Regions from separate parts of the Rubrivivax sp. JA1026 genome, predicted to be linked through region 3. Evidence: riboswitches for the same ligand, from Rfam matches in the RefSeq annotation. Region 3 holds a riboswitch; each other region holds the start of a gene.
What was found. Region 3 has a riboswitch for cobalamin ahead of G5B56_RS12835 (class I SAM-dependent methyltransferase). Riboswitches for the same ligand answer to the same signal wherever they lie in the genome.
Positions count from the first base shown of each region.

Region 1: it holds a riboswitch for cobalamin, as region 3 does, so the genes downstream of both, G5B56_RS02880 (TonB-dependent receptor domain-containing protein) here and G5B56_RS12835 (class I SAM-dependent methyltransferase) in region 3, are expected to answer to the same signal.
Region 2: it holds a riboswitch for cobalamin, as region 3 does, so the genes downstream of both, G5B56_RS07030 (TonB-dependent siderophore receptor) here and G5B56_RS12835 (class I SAM-dependent methyltransferase) in region 3, are expected to answer to the same signal.

Region 1 is NZ_JAALCQ010000001.1:630,991-636,163, forward strand. Features, by position in the region: gene G5B56_RS02875 (YeeE/YedE family protein) at 1-819, opposite strand, end outside; cobalamin riboswitch at 973-1,210, shown strand; gene G5B56_RS02880 (TonB-dependent receptor domain-containing protein) at 1,281-3,122, shown strand; gene G5B56_RS02885 (cobyrinate a,c-diamide synthase) at 3,140-4,459, shown strand; gene G5B56_RS02890 (ABC transporter substrate-binding protein) at 4,456-5,173, shown strand, end outside.
Region 2 is NZ_JAALCQ010000003.1:115,386-120,558, forward strand. Features, by position in the region: gene G5B56_RS07015 (iron ABC transporter permease) at 1-404, opposite strand, end outside; gene G5B56_RS07020 (ABC transporter substrate-binding protein) at 401-1,264, opposite strand; gene G5B56_RS07025 (bifunctional adenosylcobinamide kinase/adenosylcobinamide-phosphate guanylyltransferase) at 1,261-1,809, opposite strand; gene G5B56_RS07030 (TonB-dependent siderophore receptor) at 1,832-3,682, opposite strand; cobalamin riboswitch at 3,835-4,087, opposite strand; gene G5B56_RS07035 (CTP synthase) at 4,220-5,173, shown strand, end outside.
Region 3 is NZ_JAALCQ010000007.1:47,832-53,004, reverse strand. Features, by position in the region: gene G5B56_RS12840 (TonB-dependent receptor) at 1-1,601, opposite strand, end outside; gene G5B56_RS12835 (class I SAM-dependent methyltransferase) at 1,633-2,415, opposite strand; cobalamin riboswitch at 2,482-2,707, opposite strand; cobalamin riboswitch at 2,743-3,002, shown strand; gene G5B56_RS12830 (energy-coupling factor ABC transporter permease) at 3,172-3,822, shown strand; gene cobO (cob(I)yrinic acid a,c-diamide adenosyltransferase) at 3,835-4,404, shown strand; gene cobW (cobalamin biosynthesis protein CobW) at 4,411-5,173, shown strand, end outside.

The DNA.
Region 1 (5,173 bases), on a different contig from region 3:
CGTCTTGCGGCTGTCGCTGAAGAACAGCAGCCAGTCCAGGCCCCAGGCCAGTGGCGCGACCAGGCTCAGCGACTCCATGCGCCGCGAGTTCGTCGCCAGGAAGGCCGGCTCCAGCGTCTCGGGGTGTTCGGGCACGAAACCCAGCCGGCCCGACAGCCACCAGGCGGCGACCACCAGCACCCCGATCGCGGCGCCGCCGGCGACCTCGCGGCCGCGGCCTTCGGGCCGTGCCAGCACCCAGGCCAGCAGCGCCGCGGCCACCGCCGCGCCGAGCCAGGGGGCGAGCGTCTGCAGCGGCAGGCCGGTGGCGGCGGCCAGCGCACCGGCCGCGTCCTGGCCGGCCGGCAGCTCGAAGCCGACGCGGTCGACGCTGGCCACGCGCAGCACGGCGCTGACGCCTTTCATCGCCGCGAAGCCGCTGGCGCCGACGACGAGCACGACGACCAGCGACTTCAGGCTGCCGCCGCCCAGGCGCACCAGGTTGCGTGCCGCGCAGCCCGACGCCAGCACCATGCCCAGGCCGAACATCGCGCCACCGACGATCGCCGACAGCCAGCCCACGCGCGTGCCGCCGTACAGGCTGTCGGCCGCACGCACCCAGCCCAGGCCCACCATCAGGTGAAAGCCCAGCACCGCGACGGCGACGGCGGCGACCCAGGCCCGCAGCCGGGTGCGGTCGCCGAAGGCGAAGACGTCGGCCAGCGCGCCCATCGTGCAGAAGTGGGTTCGCTGCGAGACGGCGCCGAAAGCCGCGCCGATGACGAAGGCGCCGGCCAGCAGCAGGCGCAGGTGGGCGTCGAGTTCTTCCGCGGTGGGCATGGCGGCATTGTCGCGGCGGCTGCCGGCCGTCCCGGCGCACGGCTTGTGCGCGATGCGCATGTGCTTCTGCGCCAGGCAAGGAAGACGGTCGAGGCGTTCGCTTGATTGTCATCAAGGAATCGCGCAACGTGCCCCGGCGCTGCCGAGGCCTTGCCTATCATGCGCCCCGTTGGTGCTCGTCCCCGGCGTCTGCCGGGACAGTTCAACGGGAATCAGGAAGGGGCGACACGGTGTCGCCGGTTCGCCCCCAACCTGAGCTGCCCCCGCAACGGTAAGCGGTCGGAGCCCTCGCAGGCTTCCGCTCGTGTCGAATCCACTGGGTCAAGCGCCTGGGAAGGGCACACGGGTCGCGCCGCCAGCCCGGATACCGGCCAACGTGGGGGTGCGTGCGCCTGCGGCGCGGGCACCGTACAGCGGCGGCTGCGGGGAGGTGGTCGGCCGCGCCGACTCTGACTTTTTTCATGTCGACTTCCGTCCCGGGCTTGAACGCCCCGCTGCGCGCCTGCGCTCTCGCCACCCGTCTCGCCGTCGCCGCCGCCGTCGCGCCGGCGGCCTTCGCCCAGGCCGGCGAAGACCCGATCGTCATCACCGCCAGCCGTCTCGAAGAGCGTCTGTCGCAGACGCTGGCCGACGTCTCGCTCGTCGACCGCGCGGCGATCGAGCGCAGCGGCGCGAGCAGCGTCGCCGACCTGCTCGCCCGCCTGCCCGGCATCGAGATCAGCCGCAACGGCGGCCCCGGCGGCAGCACCAGCGTCTACATCCGCGGCGGCGAGACGCGCCACACCGCGGTCTACGTCGACGGCGTGCGCGTCGACTCGCAGAGCACCGGCGGCGCCGCCTGGGAGCAGATCGCGCTGGACCGCATCGAACGCGTCGAGGTGCTGCGCGGTCCGGCGGCCGCGGTCTACGGCTCGGACGCCGTCGGCGGCGTGGTGCAGGTCTTCACCCGCCGCGGCCAGGGCGCGCTGCGCGCCAGCGGCGGCCTGGGCTGGGGCAGCCGCGGCAGCCGGCTCGCCGACGCCGGGCTCTCGGGCTCGGACGGGCGCCTGGACTACGCGCTGTCGGCCGGCTGGAGCGACAGCAACGGCTTCGATGCGCGCGACGGCCAGAATCCCGATACCGACGGCTGGCGCCGCGGTTCGCTGCAGGCCCGCGTGGGCTGGCAGCTCGCGCCCGAGCACCGTGTCGAGGCCTCGATGACCGACAGCCACCTGAACGCCCGCTACGACGGCAGCTCGACGCGCGACGACCGCTCGCATCACGAACTGCGCACCGCCGCGCTGTCCTGGCGCGGCCAGTGGAACGAGCAGGCGCTGAGCAGCGCCCGGCTGTCCGAGTCGCGCAGCCTCTACGAGACCGAGCCGAGCATCTACCAGACGCGCACGCGCTTGCGCGACCTGACGCTGCAGCACGAGCAGCAGTTGCGGCCCGGCCAGCGGGTCTCGCTGACGCTGGAGCGGCGCGAGGACCGCCTGGACAACCTGGCCTCGGCCACGGCCGTGCGGCTGCAGGACGAACGTTCGCAGGACGGCGTCGCGCTGGGCTGGCGCGGCGAGTTCGGCGTGCATTCGCTGCAGGCCCACGCCCGCCACGACGACGACAGCGAGTTCGGCGGCAAGGGCACCGGCAGCCTGGCCTGGGGCTGGCGCTTCGCGCCGGCCTGGCGCCTGACGGCGTCGGCCGCGACCTCGTTCCGCGCGCCGACGCTGTACCAGCGCTTCAGCGACTACGGCGTCCCGAACCTGGTGCCCGAGAGCGGCCGCAACCTCGAGATCGGCCTGCGCCGCAGCGCCGGCGAGCACGAGATCGGCCTCGTCGCCTGGCGCAACAAGGTCGAGGACCTGATCGTCTTCGGCGCCGCCGGCCCCTGCGCCTCGAGCTTCGGCTGCTACGAGAACGTCGGCCAGGCGAGCTACGAGGGGCTGACGCTGTCCGGCCGCACGCGCGTCGGTGCCGTCGCGCTGCGCGCCTCGGCGGACTTCCACGACCCGAGGAACGAGGCCACCGACAAGCTGATCGCCCGCCGTGCGCGCCGCCTGGCGACGCTGGGCGCGGACACCGTGCTCGCCGGCTGGCGCCTCGGCGCCGAGGTCCAGGCCGCCGGCGAACGCTGGGACGACGCCGCCAACACCCGGCGCCTGGGCGGCTACGGCCTCGTCAACCTGAGCGCCGAGACCAAGCTCGGCAAGGGCCTGACGCTGCAGGCGCGCCTCGACAACGCGGGCGACAAGGACTACGCGCTCGCGCGCAGCTACAACGTCGCCGGCCGCAGCGCGCTCGTCGTGCTGCGCTGGGCGGTCTGAGCGCGGGGACCGGGACGATGGCCGCCGTCGTGCTCGTCGCCGCCCCGGCCTCCGGCCAGGGCAAGACCACCGTCGCCTGCGCGCTGGCGCGGCTGCACGCGCGCCGCGGCGCGCGCGTGCGGGCCTTCAAGTGCGGTCCCGACTTCCTCGATCCCCAATGGCTGGCGCTGGCCAGCGGCGCCAGCGTCGACACGCTGGACCTGTGGATCAACGGCGAAGCCGACTGCGCGGCGCGTCTGGCACAGGCGGCGGCCGAGGCCGAGCTCGTCGTCGTCGAGGGCGTGATGGGCCTGTACGACGGCGAGCCCAGCGCGGCCGACCTGGCGCAGCGTTTCGGCCTGCCGGTGCTGGCGGTCATCGACGCGGCGAAGATGGCCGCCACCTTCGGCGCCCTCGTGCACGGGCTGCGCAGCTGGCGCGAGCTGCGCTGGGCCGGTGTGCTGGCCAACCGCGTCGGCGGCGCGCGCCACGCGGCGATGCTGCAGGCGGCGCTGCCGCCCGAGGCCGGCTGGGCCGGCGCGCTGCCGGCCGACGGCCGCTTCGCGCTGCCGGAGCGCCATCTCGGCCTGAGCGCCGCCGGCGAGCTGCCCGATGCGCTGACCCGGCTCGACGCCGCCGCCGACGCGCTGGCCTCGACACCGCTGGGCGCGCGGGCCCTGGCCGACTGGCCGCAGTGGGTGCCGCCGCCGGTCGCCGCGCCGGCCGCGCCGCAACGCCGGCTCGACGGCCGGCGCATCGCCGTCGCGCACGACGCGGCGTTCGCGTTCGTCTATCCGGCGAATCTGCAGACCCTGCACGCGCTCGGCGCCGAGACGGTGTTCTTCTCGCCGCTGGCCGGCGACGCGCTGCCCGACTGCGACGCCGTCTGGCTGCCCGGCGGCTACCCGGAGCTGCACGCCGAGGCGCTGGCCGCCCGCCGCGACCTGGCGGCGCAACTCGCGGCGCACCTGGCGGCCGACCGCCCGGTCTGGGCCGAGTGCGGCGGCATGATGGCGCTGGCCGAGACCCTCGTCGACGGCCAGGGCCGGCAGCACCGCCTCTGGGGCCTGCTGCCCGGCCGCGCGGTGCTCGGCCAGCGTGTCGCCGCGCTGGGCCCGCACTGCCTCGTCTTCGGCCGTGGCGAGCTGCGTGGCCACAGCTTCCACTGGTCGCGCTTCGAGACCGGGCTGGTGGCCGCCCTGCACACCGAACCGGCGCGTGCCGGCGCCGGCCTGCCGCTGCCGCCGGGCGAGCCGGTGTACGAACTCGGCGCGCTGAAGGCGAGCTGGTTCCACCCGTGGTTCGCCTCGTCGCCCGAGCTGACGGCGCGGCTGTTCTCCCCGGGAGCGCTCGCATGATCCGGCGCCTGCTGATCCTGCTGGCGGCGCTGGCGCTGGCGGCCGGGGCGGCCGCGGCGCCGGTCGTCGTGCGCGACGCACGCGGCACCGAGCTGCGGCTGCAGGCGCCGCCGCAGCGCATCGTCTCGCTGCTGCCGTCGCTGACCGAGACGGTCTGGGTGCTCGGGGCCGGCGACCGGCTGGTCGGCGTCGACCGTTTCTCCAACTGGCCGCCGGCGCTGGCAGCGCTGCCGCGTGTCGGCGGCATGGAGGACGCGATCATCGAGGCGGTGGTCGCGCTGCGGCCCGACCTGGTGCTGGCGTCCGATCGTTCGCGCGCCAGCGACCGGCTCGAGGCGCTGGGCCTGCGCGTGCTGCGTGTGCACGCCGAGCGCCATGACGACATGGTCGAGGCGATGCGCACGCTGGGCCTGGCGCTCGGCCGGCGTGCCGAGGCCGAGCGCCTGCTCGTGCGGCTGGACCGCGAGCTGGCCGCCGCGGCGGCGCGTGTGCCGGCGGCGCTGCGCGGCCGGCGCGTGTACTTCGAGATCCACGGCGGCAGCTGGGGCGCCGGCGCCGGGTCCTTCGTCGGCGACACGCTGGCCCGGCTGGGCCTGGTGAACGTCGTGCCGGCCGAGCTCGGACCCTTCCCCCGGCTCAACCCGGAGTTCGTCGTGCGCGCCGACCCCGACCTGCTGCTGATGCAGCAGCGCGACGTCGTCGGGCTGGCCGCGC
Region 2 (5,173 bases), on a different contig from region 3:
GCGGCACCGACGAGGCCGATGCGCGCCAGCCACTCGACGCTGCCCAGCGCCAGCGCATGGCCGCCGATGGCGCTGGCGGCGAGCACCGCGACCACCGCCAGCGAGGCTCCCGAGCCGGTGCCCAGCAGGTAGGGATCGGCCAGCGGGTTGCGGAACAGCCCTTGCGCGATCGCGCCGGCCAGCCCCAGCAGCGCGCCGACCAGCAGCGCACCGATGGTGCGCGGGGCGCGGATCTGGCCGACGATCAGCTCCATCGGCACCGCCGAGTCGGCGTCGCTCCAGTGCCAGCTCCAGCCTTCGCTGCCGACCGCCAGGCCGAGCAGCGACAGCGCCAGCGCGGCCAGCGCCAGCCCCGCCACCAGCCGGCGGCGGCGCGACAGGTCCAGGGCCAGCGCGGGGTTCATTTCTCGGGCAGGCCGGCCAGGCAGTCGGCGATGGCGAGCGCGGCCTCGCCCATGCGCGGGCCGGGACGGATCAGCAGCAGGTAGCGCTCGCGCTCGAAGCCGCAGGCCTGGCCGTCCTTCAGCGCGCGCAGCGTGTGCCAGCCCGGGCGCTCGGCCATCGTCGCGAGCGCACGATCCTCCGCCATCACGAGGTCCGGCGACTTGCGCACGAGGAACTCGGGGTTCAGGCGCGGGAAGGCGCCGTACTCGGCCGGCACGACGTTGCGCAACCCCAGGCGCTGCAGCGTCTCGCCGATGAACGAGCCGGGGCCGGCGGCGTACGGCGTCGAGTCGACCTCGAAATAGACGCTGCGCCCGCGCAGCCGCGGCGGGATGCGCGCCGCGGCCGCCGCCTCGTCGCGGTGGATCGAGGCCCAGAGCTGCGCCGCGCGCTGCGGCTGGCCGAGCACACGCGCCAGCGCATCGGTCGAGTGGCGCACCTGGGCGTGGGAGTCCGAGTCGAAGACCATCACCTTCAGCCCCAGCGCCTCCAGGCGTTCGGCAACCCGCGCCGAACGCGCGGCGAGCACGAGTTCGGGGCGCAGCGCGACGATGCGCTCGACGCTGGCGTCGTCCAGCCCGCCCAGGCGGGGCAGCGCGTTCACCTGCGCCGGCCAGTCGGAATAGCGGTCGACGCCGACCAGGCGCGCGCAGGCGCCGAGCGCGCAGACGGTCTCGGTCAGCGAAGGCAGCAGGCTGACGATGCGCTGCGGCGGCCCGCCCTGCCAGGCCACGCCGCGGTCGTCGCGCGGCGGCTCGGCGGCCGTCGCGGCGCCGGCGCACAGCGCCAGCAGCAGGAGCAGACGGTGCACCGGCTTCATCGCGGCCCCTTCAGCGGCAGTTCCAGCCCGGCGACCATCAGCGTCACGCGGGTGCTGGCCGCGGCCACGCGCTGGTGCAGCCGGCCGAGTTCGTCGACGAAGCGCCGCGCCTGGCGCGACATCGGCGTCACGCCCAGGCCGATCTCGTTGGACACGAGCACCACCGGGCCGCGCGCGGCGGCCAGCGCGTCGACGAGCGCGTCGACCTCGGCCGCCGGGTCGTCGACCGGCGCGCCGTCCAGCGGCATCAGCAGGCCGGTGAGCCACAGCGTCAGGCAGTCGACGACGACCATGCGCCCGGGCTGCGACTCCTCGCGCAGCACGGCGGCCAGCGCACGCGGCTCCTCGCGCGTGGCCAGCCCCGGCACGCGGGCGGCACGGTCGGCGCGGTGACGCTCGATGCGCGCGCGCATCTCGTCGTCGCCGGCCATCGCGGTGGCGACGAGCACGGCGCCGTGCCCCGGCAGCGCGAGCCAGTGCGCCGCGCGTGTTTCGGCGCAGCGCGACTTGCCGCTCTTGGCGCCGCCGAGGATCAGCTCGTGCATCGTCCGCCCCGGGCGTGCGGCGTCAGACGCCGCCTTCGTAGCGCAGGCCGAGCCAGAACTGCCGGGCCGGGCCGCGGTAGTAGGCCGAGGGCTCGAGGTCCTCGTCGGTCGCGTTCAGCAGCCGGCTCTCCAGCGTCCAGCCCTTGGCGAAGCGCCAGCCGGCCTTCAGGTCCAGCGTGGTCTCGGCGCCGAGTTCGCGGCTGTCGGGCCGGGCGCCGACGTGCAGCACGCTGGCCCCGGCGTTCCAAACGCCGTGGCGCCAGTCGAGGCCCAGCGTCTCCTGGTGCGCCGCACGGCGCGTCAGGCGGGCGCCGGTGTCCTCGTTCTTGGCGTCGAGGAAGTCGACCTGGGCGCGCAGCGACCAGTCGCCCAGCGCCTTGGCGCCCGACAGCGTCGCGCCCTGCAGACGGGCGCGGGAAGTGTTGGCGACGCAGCCCAAAGCGTAGAGGGGGTCGTCAGGACACAGGCTGCCCTTGGCCGGCCCGATCAGGTTCTTCAGCCGGTTGCGGAAGACCGTCAGGGCGGCGCGGTCGCCATCGGCGGCCCACTCGACGCCGAACTCGACGCTGCGCCCGCGTTCCGGCTTGATGCCCGGCACGCCGTAGCCGGGGTACAGCAGGTCGTTGAACGACGGCGCGCGGAAGCTGTTGCCGGCCAGCGCACGCAAGCGCCAGGCGGGCGTCAGCGCGAAGCTGCCGCCCAGGCGGCCGGTGGTTTGGGCGCCATAGTCTGAGCTGTCGTCACGGCGCAGGTCGGCCTGCCACGAGTAACGGCCGGCGCTGCCCGTCCAGGACAGCACGGCACTGTCGGTGTCGCGATCACCGCGGTAGCTGTCGGTCTTGGCGTCTTCTTCCAGACGCTCGACGGCGGCGACGATCTGGCCGGCGACGCCGGTCTCCCAAGCCAACTGCGCGAGCGCGTGGTCACGCGTGGTGCGGTAACGGTAGACCACCGCCTCGCCGCTGCGCGACTCGTCGACCGCGCGGTCGACCCGCAGTGTCGCAACCAGGCCCGGCGCGAGCGTGCCGCGCCAGTCGAGCGCGGTGGCGTCGACGTCGAGCTGGTCGCGGAAGTCCGGCGTGTTGTCGGGGGCGTAGTTCGGCGGCGCGTACTCGGTGCTGTCGATCTGGGTTTCCAGCCGGCTGCGCAGCAGCGACAGGCCGATGCGGTGGCCCGGCGCCGGCGTGAAGCCGATGCGTGCCTGGCCGCTGTCGCGCGTGTAGCCGTCGTCGTCGGCGTTGTAGTTGCCGTACGGATCGCCGGGGCGCAGCGCGCTGTCGCCGTCGTCGTGCTGCCGGGCCAGCGACGCGGCGAAATCCCAGGCGCCGAAGCTGCCGCTGGCACCGGCCGACAGCTCGCGTGCGCCGCGGCCGCCGAACGCGGCGGCGGCGTCGAAACGCAGGCCGGCGTCGGCGCGGCGCGTGACGATGTTGATGACCCCCCCGACGGCGTCGGCGCCGTAGAGGCTGGAGCCGGGGCCGCGCAGCACTTCGACACGCTCGATCTGCGCCAGCGGCAGCGCCTGCACCGACGGGTCGGCCAGCGTCGCCGAGCCGATGCGCACGCCATCGACCAGCACGACGGTCTGGCTGCCCGAGGCGCCGCGGATCATCACCGAGGTGGCGCCGCCGGGGCCGCCGCTGCGCGACAGCTGCACGCCGGCCTGCTCGCGCAGCAGGTCGGCCAGCGACGTGGCGCCCGAGGCACGCAGCGTGTCGCCGTCGATCACGACGACGTCGGCGGCCAGCCGCGAGACGGCCAGCGGCTCGCGCGAGCCGGTGACGACGATGGTTTCGGAGGATTGCGCCGCCGCAGTGGCGGCGACGAACGAACAGGCGACCGCGACGACGGTGCGGCGGTCGAAACAGGACATGGACAAGCGGGCCTCCAGCCGCACACCCCGTGCGGACCAGCGATGAGTCAAGCCGCCGTCCTGGAACGCGGCACGCCCGATGTCACCCGAGCCGGCGGACGTCAAGACGGACTCCGGGCCGCGGGGGTTCGTGCGCGCCGCCCACCGCGACGCCGGCATCCCTGGCATCGGGCCGGTATCCGGGCTCGCGAGTGCCGGTCCGACGGTTTGACCGTGGACCGAAGCCGTCAGCGCCTTCCCAGTCCTCGCTGGACCAGTGGCTGCATTGCTGACCGCACCTCGCCGACCGTTGCGGGGGCAGCGCCGGAATTGCCGCGCGTCATCGTGGACGCGCCGCGCACCGGCTTCCCGTTCAACCCTCCGACACCTGCCGTGCAAGAGGGCACCTGATGCAAGCGGCGCGAAGTCTAGCACCGCCGGGGGGCGCGGCGACACGCCCGAGCGGCGCGCCGGCGCACCGGGGAGCGGCAGGGGGCGCCGCCTATAATCACGCTTTACCACCTGGGCACAGCGACTTGCGCATGTGCCCCACGCGACATGACCAAGTTCGTCTTCGTCACCGGCGGCGTGGTGTCCTCCCTCGGCAAGGGGATCGCGGCAGCCTCGCTGGCGGCGATCCTCGAGTCGCGAGGTCTGAAGGTCACCCTGATCAAGCTGGATCCGTACCTCAACGTCGACCCGGGCACGATGAGCCCGTTCCAGCACGGCGAGGTGTTCGTCACCGATGACGGCGCCGAGACCGACCTCGACCTCGGCCACTACGAGCGTTTCATCACCACGCGGATGAAGCGCACGAACAACTTCACGACCGGCCAGATCTACAAGAGCGTGCTCGAGAAGGAGCGCCGCGGCGACTATCTCGGCAAGACGGTGCAGGTGATCCCGCACGTCACCAACGAGATCCAGGACTACGTGCGCCGCGGGGCCGTCGACGTCGACGTCGCGATTGTCGAGATCGGCGGCACGGTCGGCGACATCGAGTCGCTGCCCTTCCTGGAGGCCGTGCGCCAGCTGAGCCTGAAGCTCGGCCCGGCGAACACCGCCTTCGTGCACCTGACCTACGTGCCGTGGATCGCCGCCGCCGGCGAGCTGAAGACCAAGCCGACGCAGCACACGGTGCAGAAGCTGCGCGAGATCGGCATCCAGCCCGACGCGCTGCTGTGCCGCGCCGACCGCCGCATCCCCGACGACGAGCGCGAGAAGATCAGCCTGTTCACGAACGTGCCTCAGCACGGCGTGATCTCGATGCCCGACGTCGACACGATCTACAAGGTGCCGCGCGTGCTGCACGAGCAGGGCCTGGACGAGCTGATCTGCATGAAGCTGCAGCTGCTGACCAAGCCCGCCGACCTGCGCCGCTGGGACACGCTGGTGCAGGAGGTCGAGCACCCGCAGAACCGCGTGACGATCGCGATGTGCGGCAAGTACACCGACCTGTCGGACTCGTACAAGTCGCTCAACGAGGCGCTGCGCCACGCCGGCATCCACAAC
Region 3 (5,173 bases):
GCCTGGAACAGCGCCACCTGGTAGCTCCAGCGGTCGTCGAGCGCGCGGCCCTTGGCGCCGATCTCGAGGCTGCGCGTGACTTCCGGGCGCAGCAGCGCCGGCACGACGACACCCGAGCGCGTGTTCAGCGCCACGGCCTGCGGCCGGAAGCCTTCGGCCCAGTTGGCGAACAGCGCGTTCTCGCTCGCCGCCGAGGCCGCGTAGCGCCAGTCGGCGCCCAGCCGCGGGCTGGTGCGGCTGGCCTCCTGGCCCGCCTGCACGGCGGTGCCGCTGCGCTGCAGCGTCTGCTCGAAGCGGTCGTGGCGCAGGCCGGCGCTGAGGCTCAGCGCGCCGATGTCGATGCGGTCCTGCAGGTACAGGCTGCGCACGCGCTGGTCGAAGCGCGAGTCGGTCACCGGGCCGCGGATGCCGCGCGGATCGCTGCCGACGTTGCTGACCGGCGTGTCGTAGTCGGGGCCGCGATAGGTCGGTGCGCCGCTGAACGACGGCGAGGCCTGGTCCTGCCAGCCGGACTCGAGGTTCAGCCCGAGCTGCAGCGCGTGCCGTGTCACACCGAGTTCGGCCTTGGCGTTCAGCGTGAACTCGTGGAACAGCCCGCGGTCCTGGGTGTCGGTCTCCGACCAGCCCTTGGTGACGGCGGCCGGCGGCGGCACGATGGTGATGCCGCCCTGGAACAGGCGGTCGTAGCGCGCCATGCTGCTCAGGTGCTCGAAGCTGATCGCCGGCGTCAGCCGCACGCGGTTGCGCCAGGCCAGGCTCAGGTACTCGCCGTCGACGTGCGCGCCGGGGATGCCGTAGTTGTCCTCCGGGGCTATGCCGAACATCGGATGGCCGTCCTTCAGCGGCACGATCGAGCCGCGTTTGGCGTTCACCTGGCTGGAAAAGAGCTGCACGCTGCTGGCCCAGTCGCGGGTCATCGCCAGCTCGCCGCCGACGCTGGCCGTGGCCTGGTCGCGCGGCGTGCCGTCCTGGAAGCCGTCGACGCGGCTGTAGGCGGCGCCCACCGACAGATGGCCGCGTTCGCCGTCCCAGCGCTGGCGCAGGCCGAGGTCGCGGCGGCCGAAGCTGCCCAGCGTCGCGCGCGCGCTGCCGCCTTCGGCCTCGGGTTCGATGAACATCTGCACGACGCCGCCGATCGCGTTGCGGCCGTACAGCGCCGAAGCCGGGCCCTTGATGAACTCGATGCGTTCCAGCAGGTCGGGCGCGACCAAGGTCAGGTCGGCGTTGCCCTGCAGCAGGCGCAGCGGCACGCCGTCGATCAGCACCAGCACGTCCTGGGTGTCGCGCAGGCCGCGGGTCTCGAACCGCGTGAAGTAGTTGCCCTGGGTGCCGTGCTGCAGCCCGGGCACCGCGCGCAGTGCGTCTTCCAGCGTGCGCGCGCCGACGGCGTCCATCTCGTCGCGGCCGACGGCGTAGGTGCTGAACGGCAGATCCAGCGGGTCTTCGGCGACGCGTGTCGCGGTGACGACGCGGCGCTCGGCGGTGATCTGCACCGTCTCGACGGCCTCGCTCTGGGCCTGGGCGGCGGCCGGCAGCAGCAGCGCCAGCACGGCAGGGCGCCAGTGGCGCGACGGTGATCTTTCCTGTGGCTTCATCTTCATCGTCTCTTCTTCTGGAGGGAGGGAAACAGGGTCAGTCGCGGTGCCAGAGCAGCACCGCGCTGCGTTTGGCGCAGCCCAGGCGCAGGCCGCGGCGGCCGGGCCGCGCCGAGGCGGCGACCTGGGCCAGCACCTGCGGCCGGCGGTCGTCGCCGGGCGGCAGACGCAGGCGCTCGATGACGTGCGCCTGGGCCGCGGCAAGCGACTCGAAACACACCTCGTAGCGCCAGTCGGCGAAGTGCAGCGCCTGCGGCGCGCGTGTGGGGCCCAGTGCGGCGAGCACACGTTCGACGACCGGGCGCGTGTCGGCGCCGTGCAGTTCGGGCGTCAGCACGCCGGCCAGGCAGAACGTCGCCGGCCCGGCCTGCGCCGGCACGACCCAGGCCATGCAGCGGCGCCAGCGTGTGGCCATCGCGTCGTGGAAGGCGGCGGGTTCACGCTGCGCCGGCGGCAGGTGCGCGGCCAGCAGCGTGTCGGCGGCGACGGCGGGCTCGAGCTGCGTCCAGTCGACGGGCGACAGCTCCAGGCGGATGCCGCGCACGGCCAGCGCCGGTCGCCGCGCGAGCAGCCGGCGCTGCATCTCGGGCTGTGGTTCGACGGCGTGCCAGCGCGCGCCGGGCGCGAGCATGCGGCGGCTGAGCACGCCGCTGCCGGCACCGATGTCGAGCAGATCGGGCAGCGAGCGCGGCAGCAGCGGCAGCACGGCGCGGGCGTAACCCGAGCGCACGATGGTGTGCGCGTAGAACGCGGCTTCGGCCTCGCCCCAGGCGCAGGGCGTGGCGGCGTCGGGCCGGAGTTCCGGCGCGTTGGAAGACATGGGAATACCGGCGTACGCGCCCTGGCCGCTTCCCCGCAGCCTGGCGCCTTACGGCCTGCCGCTCGCGCGGCACGCCACCTCGTTGGCCGGTATCCGGGCTGGCGGAGACGACCCGTGTGTCCTTCCCAGGAGACGACTCCCAGTGGCTTCGACACGAGCTGGGGCCTGTGAGGCCCCGTCCGCTTACCGTTGCGGGGGCAGCTCAGGTTGGGGGCACGAGGCCCCTCCCTGATTCCCGTTGAACTGCATCCACCGGAGGGTGGGCGCGAGCACCAACGGCCGGCATCATAACCAGCGCCGCCGGCGGCCCCGCCGCGAGACCTGACCTGTATCATGCGCCGCGTTGGTGCTCGCCGAGGCTCTCCGCCGAGGCAGTTCAACGGGAATCAGGAAGGGCGAGGCCGTCACGGCGCGAGCCCCAACCTGAGCTGCCCCCGCAACGGTAAGCGGACGGAAAGACGGCTTCGTGCCGGCTCTTCCGGCCCGTGACACGGCCACTGGGACGGCGGCGCGCCAGCGTCGCCACCGGGAAGGCGTCACGGACAGGTCCGCCAGCCCGGATACCGGCCAACGAGGTGGCGTGCCCGCGCGAGCGGCGCGCCGTGTAGCGCCAGCCGCGGGGAAGCGGCCAGGCGCGTCGAACCCGTCTCACGTTTTCCGAGCCGTCCCTTCCCAGCGCGTGCCGTGTCGCCGCGCCCGAGCCGTCGTGCGGCGGCGGGCCGCCGTCGTCGCGCCGTCTCGACCCAGGAGCACCCGATGCACATCGAACCCGGCGTCCTCGCCCAGACCAAGATCCTCGCCGCCAACGTCGCCGCCGGCGGCGTGCTGCTGGCGCACCTGCCGGCACTCGCCAAGCGCCCGGCGCTGTGGCTGCGCACGGCGCTCGCGGCGGTGTTCTTCTCGCTGTTCATGCAGTCCTTCCACATGGCCGTCGGCCCGTCGGAGCTGCACTTCATCGGCGCGATGCCGATCTACCTGCTGCTGGGCTATCTGCCGACGCTGTTCGGCTTCGCGCTCGGCCTGCTGCTGCAAGGCCTGCTGTTCGAGCCGCAGGATCTGGTGCACCTGGCGGTGAACACGCTGTCGCTGGTCGTGCCGCTCACCGCGGTTCACTTCGGCATCGGCCGCCGCCTGTCGGCCGCGCAGGTCAGCGAGGCGCGTGTCGCCACCGTGCTGCGCCTGGACGCGGCCTACTACGCCGGCGTCACGGCGATGGTCGGCTTCTGGCTGGCCATCGGCCAGGAAGCGACGCCGCTGGCCGACTGGGCGCGTTTCGCTTCGTCCTACCTCGTGCTGGTGGCGCTGGAGCCGGTGTTCACGCTGCTGATCGTGCGCGCCGTGCGCCGCTGGCGCGAAGCCGGCTGGGCGCGCGCCTGCCTGGACGAGCGGCTCACCGCCGCCGCCTGACGGGCCGCCGCCATGCAGATCGAAACGCCCCCGTTCGATCGCGACAAACCGCGCCCTCAGGGCGAACGCCGGGGGCTGGTGATCGTGCACACCGGGCCGGGCAAGGGCAAAAGCACCGCCGCCTTCGGCCTGGCGCTGCGCGCCCACGGCCGCGGCAAGGCGGTGAAGGTCTACCAGTTCATGAAGGTGCCCTCGGCACGGTTCGGCGAGCACCGGCTGTTCGAGCAGCTGGGCATCCCGATCGAAGGCCTGGGCGACGGCTTCAGCTGGAAGAGCCGCGACCTCGGCCACTCCGCCGAGCTGGCGCTGGCCGGCTGGCAGCGTGTGCGCGACACGGTGCTGTCGGGCGCGCACTTTCTCGTCGTGCTCGACGAGGTGATGGCGCCGCTGCGCTACGGCTGGATCCCGCTGGACGAGTTGCTGGCCTGCCTGCGCGCGCGCCCGCCGCAGGTCCACGTGCTGCTGACCGGGCGCGGCGCGCCGCCGGAGCTGATCGAGGCCGCCGACACGGTCACCGAGATGACGAAGCTGAAACACCACTACGACGCCGGCGTGCCCGCGCAGCGCGGCATCGAGGACTGAGAACCCATGCACAAGATTCCCGCGACCATCGTCACCGGCTTCCTCGGCGCCGGCAAGACGACGCTGCTGCGCCACCTGCTGACGAACGCCGGCGGCCGCCGCATCGCCGTCATCGTCAACGAGTTCGGCGAACTCGGCATCGACGGCGAGCTGCTGCGCGGCTGCGGCATCGGCTGCGACGAAGCGGGCCGCGACGACGGCAACCTCGTCGAGCTCGCCAACGGCTGCCTGTGCTGCACCGTGCAGGAGGAGTTCGCGCCGGTGATGGAGCGCCTGGCCGAGCGCCGCGAGCGCATCGACCATCTCGTCATCGAGACCTCGGGCCTGGCGCTGCCCAAGCCGCTGGTGCAGGCCTTCCAGTGGCCGACGCTGCGCCACGCGTTCACGGTCGACGCCGTCGTCACCGTCGTCGACGCGCCGGCGGTGGCCGAAGGCCGTTTCGCCGACGACCCGCAGGCCGTCGACGTCCAGCGCCGCGCCGACGACAACCTCGACCACGAGTCGCCGCTGGCCGAGCTGTTCGAGGACCAGCTCGCCACCGCCGACCTCGTCGTGCTGAACAAGACCGACGCGCTCGACGCCGCGACGCTGGCCGCCGTCGAGGCCCAGGTGCGCGCCGGTGCGCCGGCGGCCGTCAAGCTGCTCGCCGCGCAGCACGGCCGCCTGGCGCCCGACGTGCTGCTGGGCCTGGGCCGCGCCGTCGAGGACGCGATCGACGGCCGCCACACGCACCACGACGCAGAAGAGGACCACGACCACGACGAGTTCG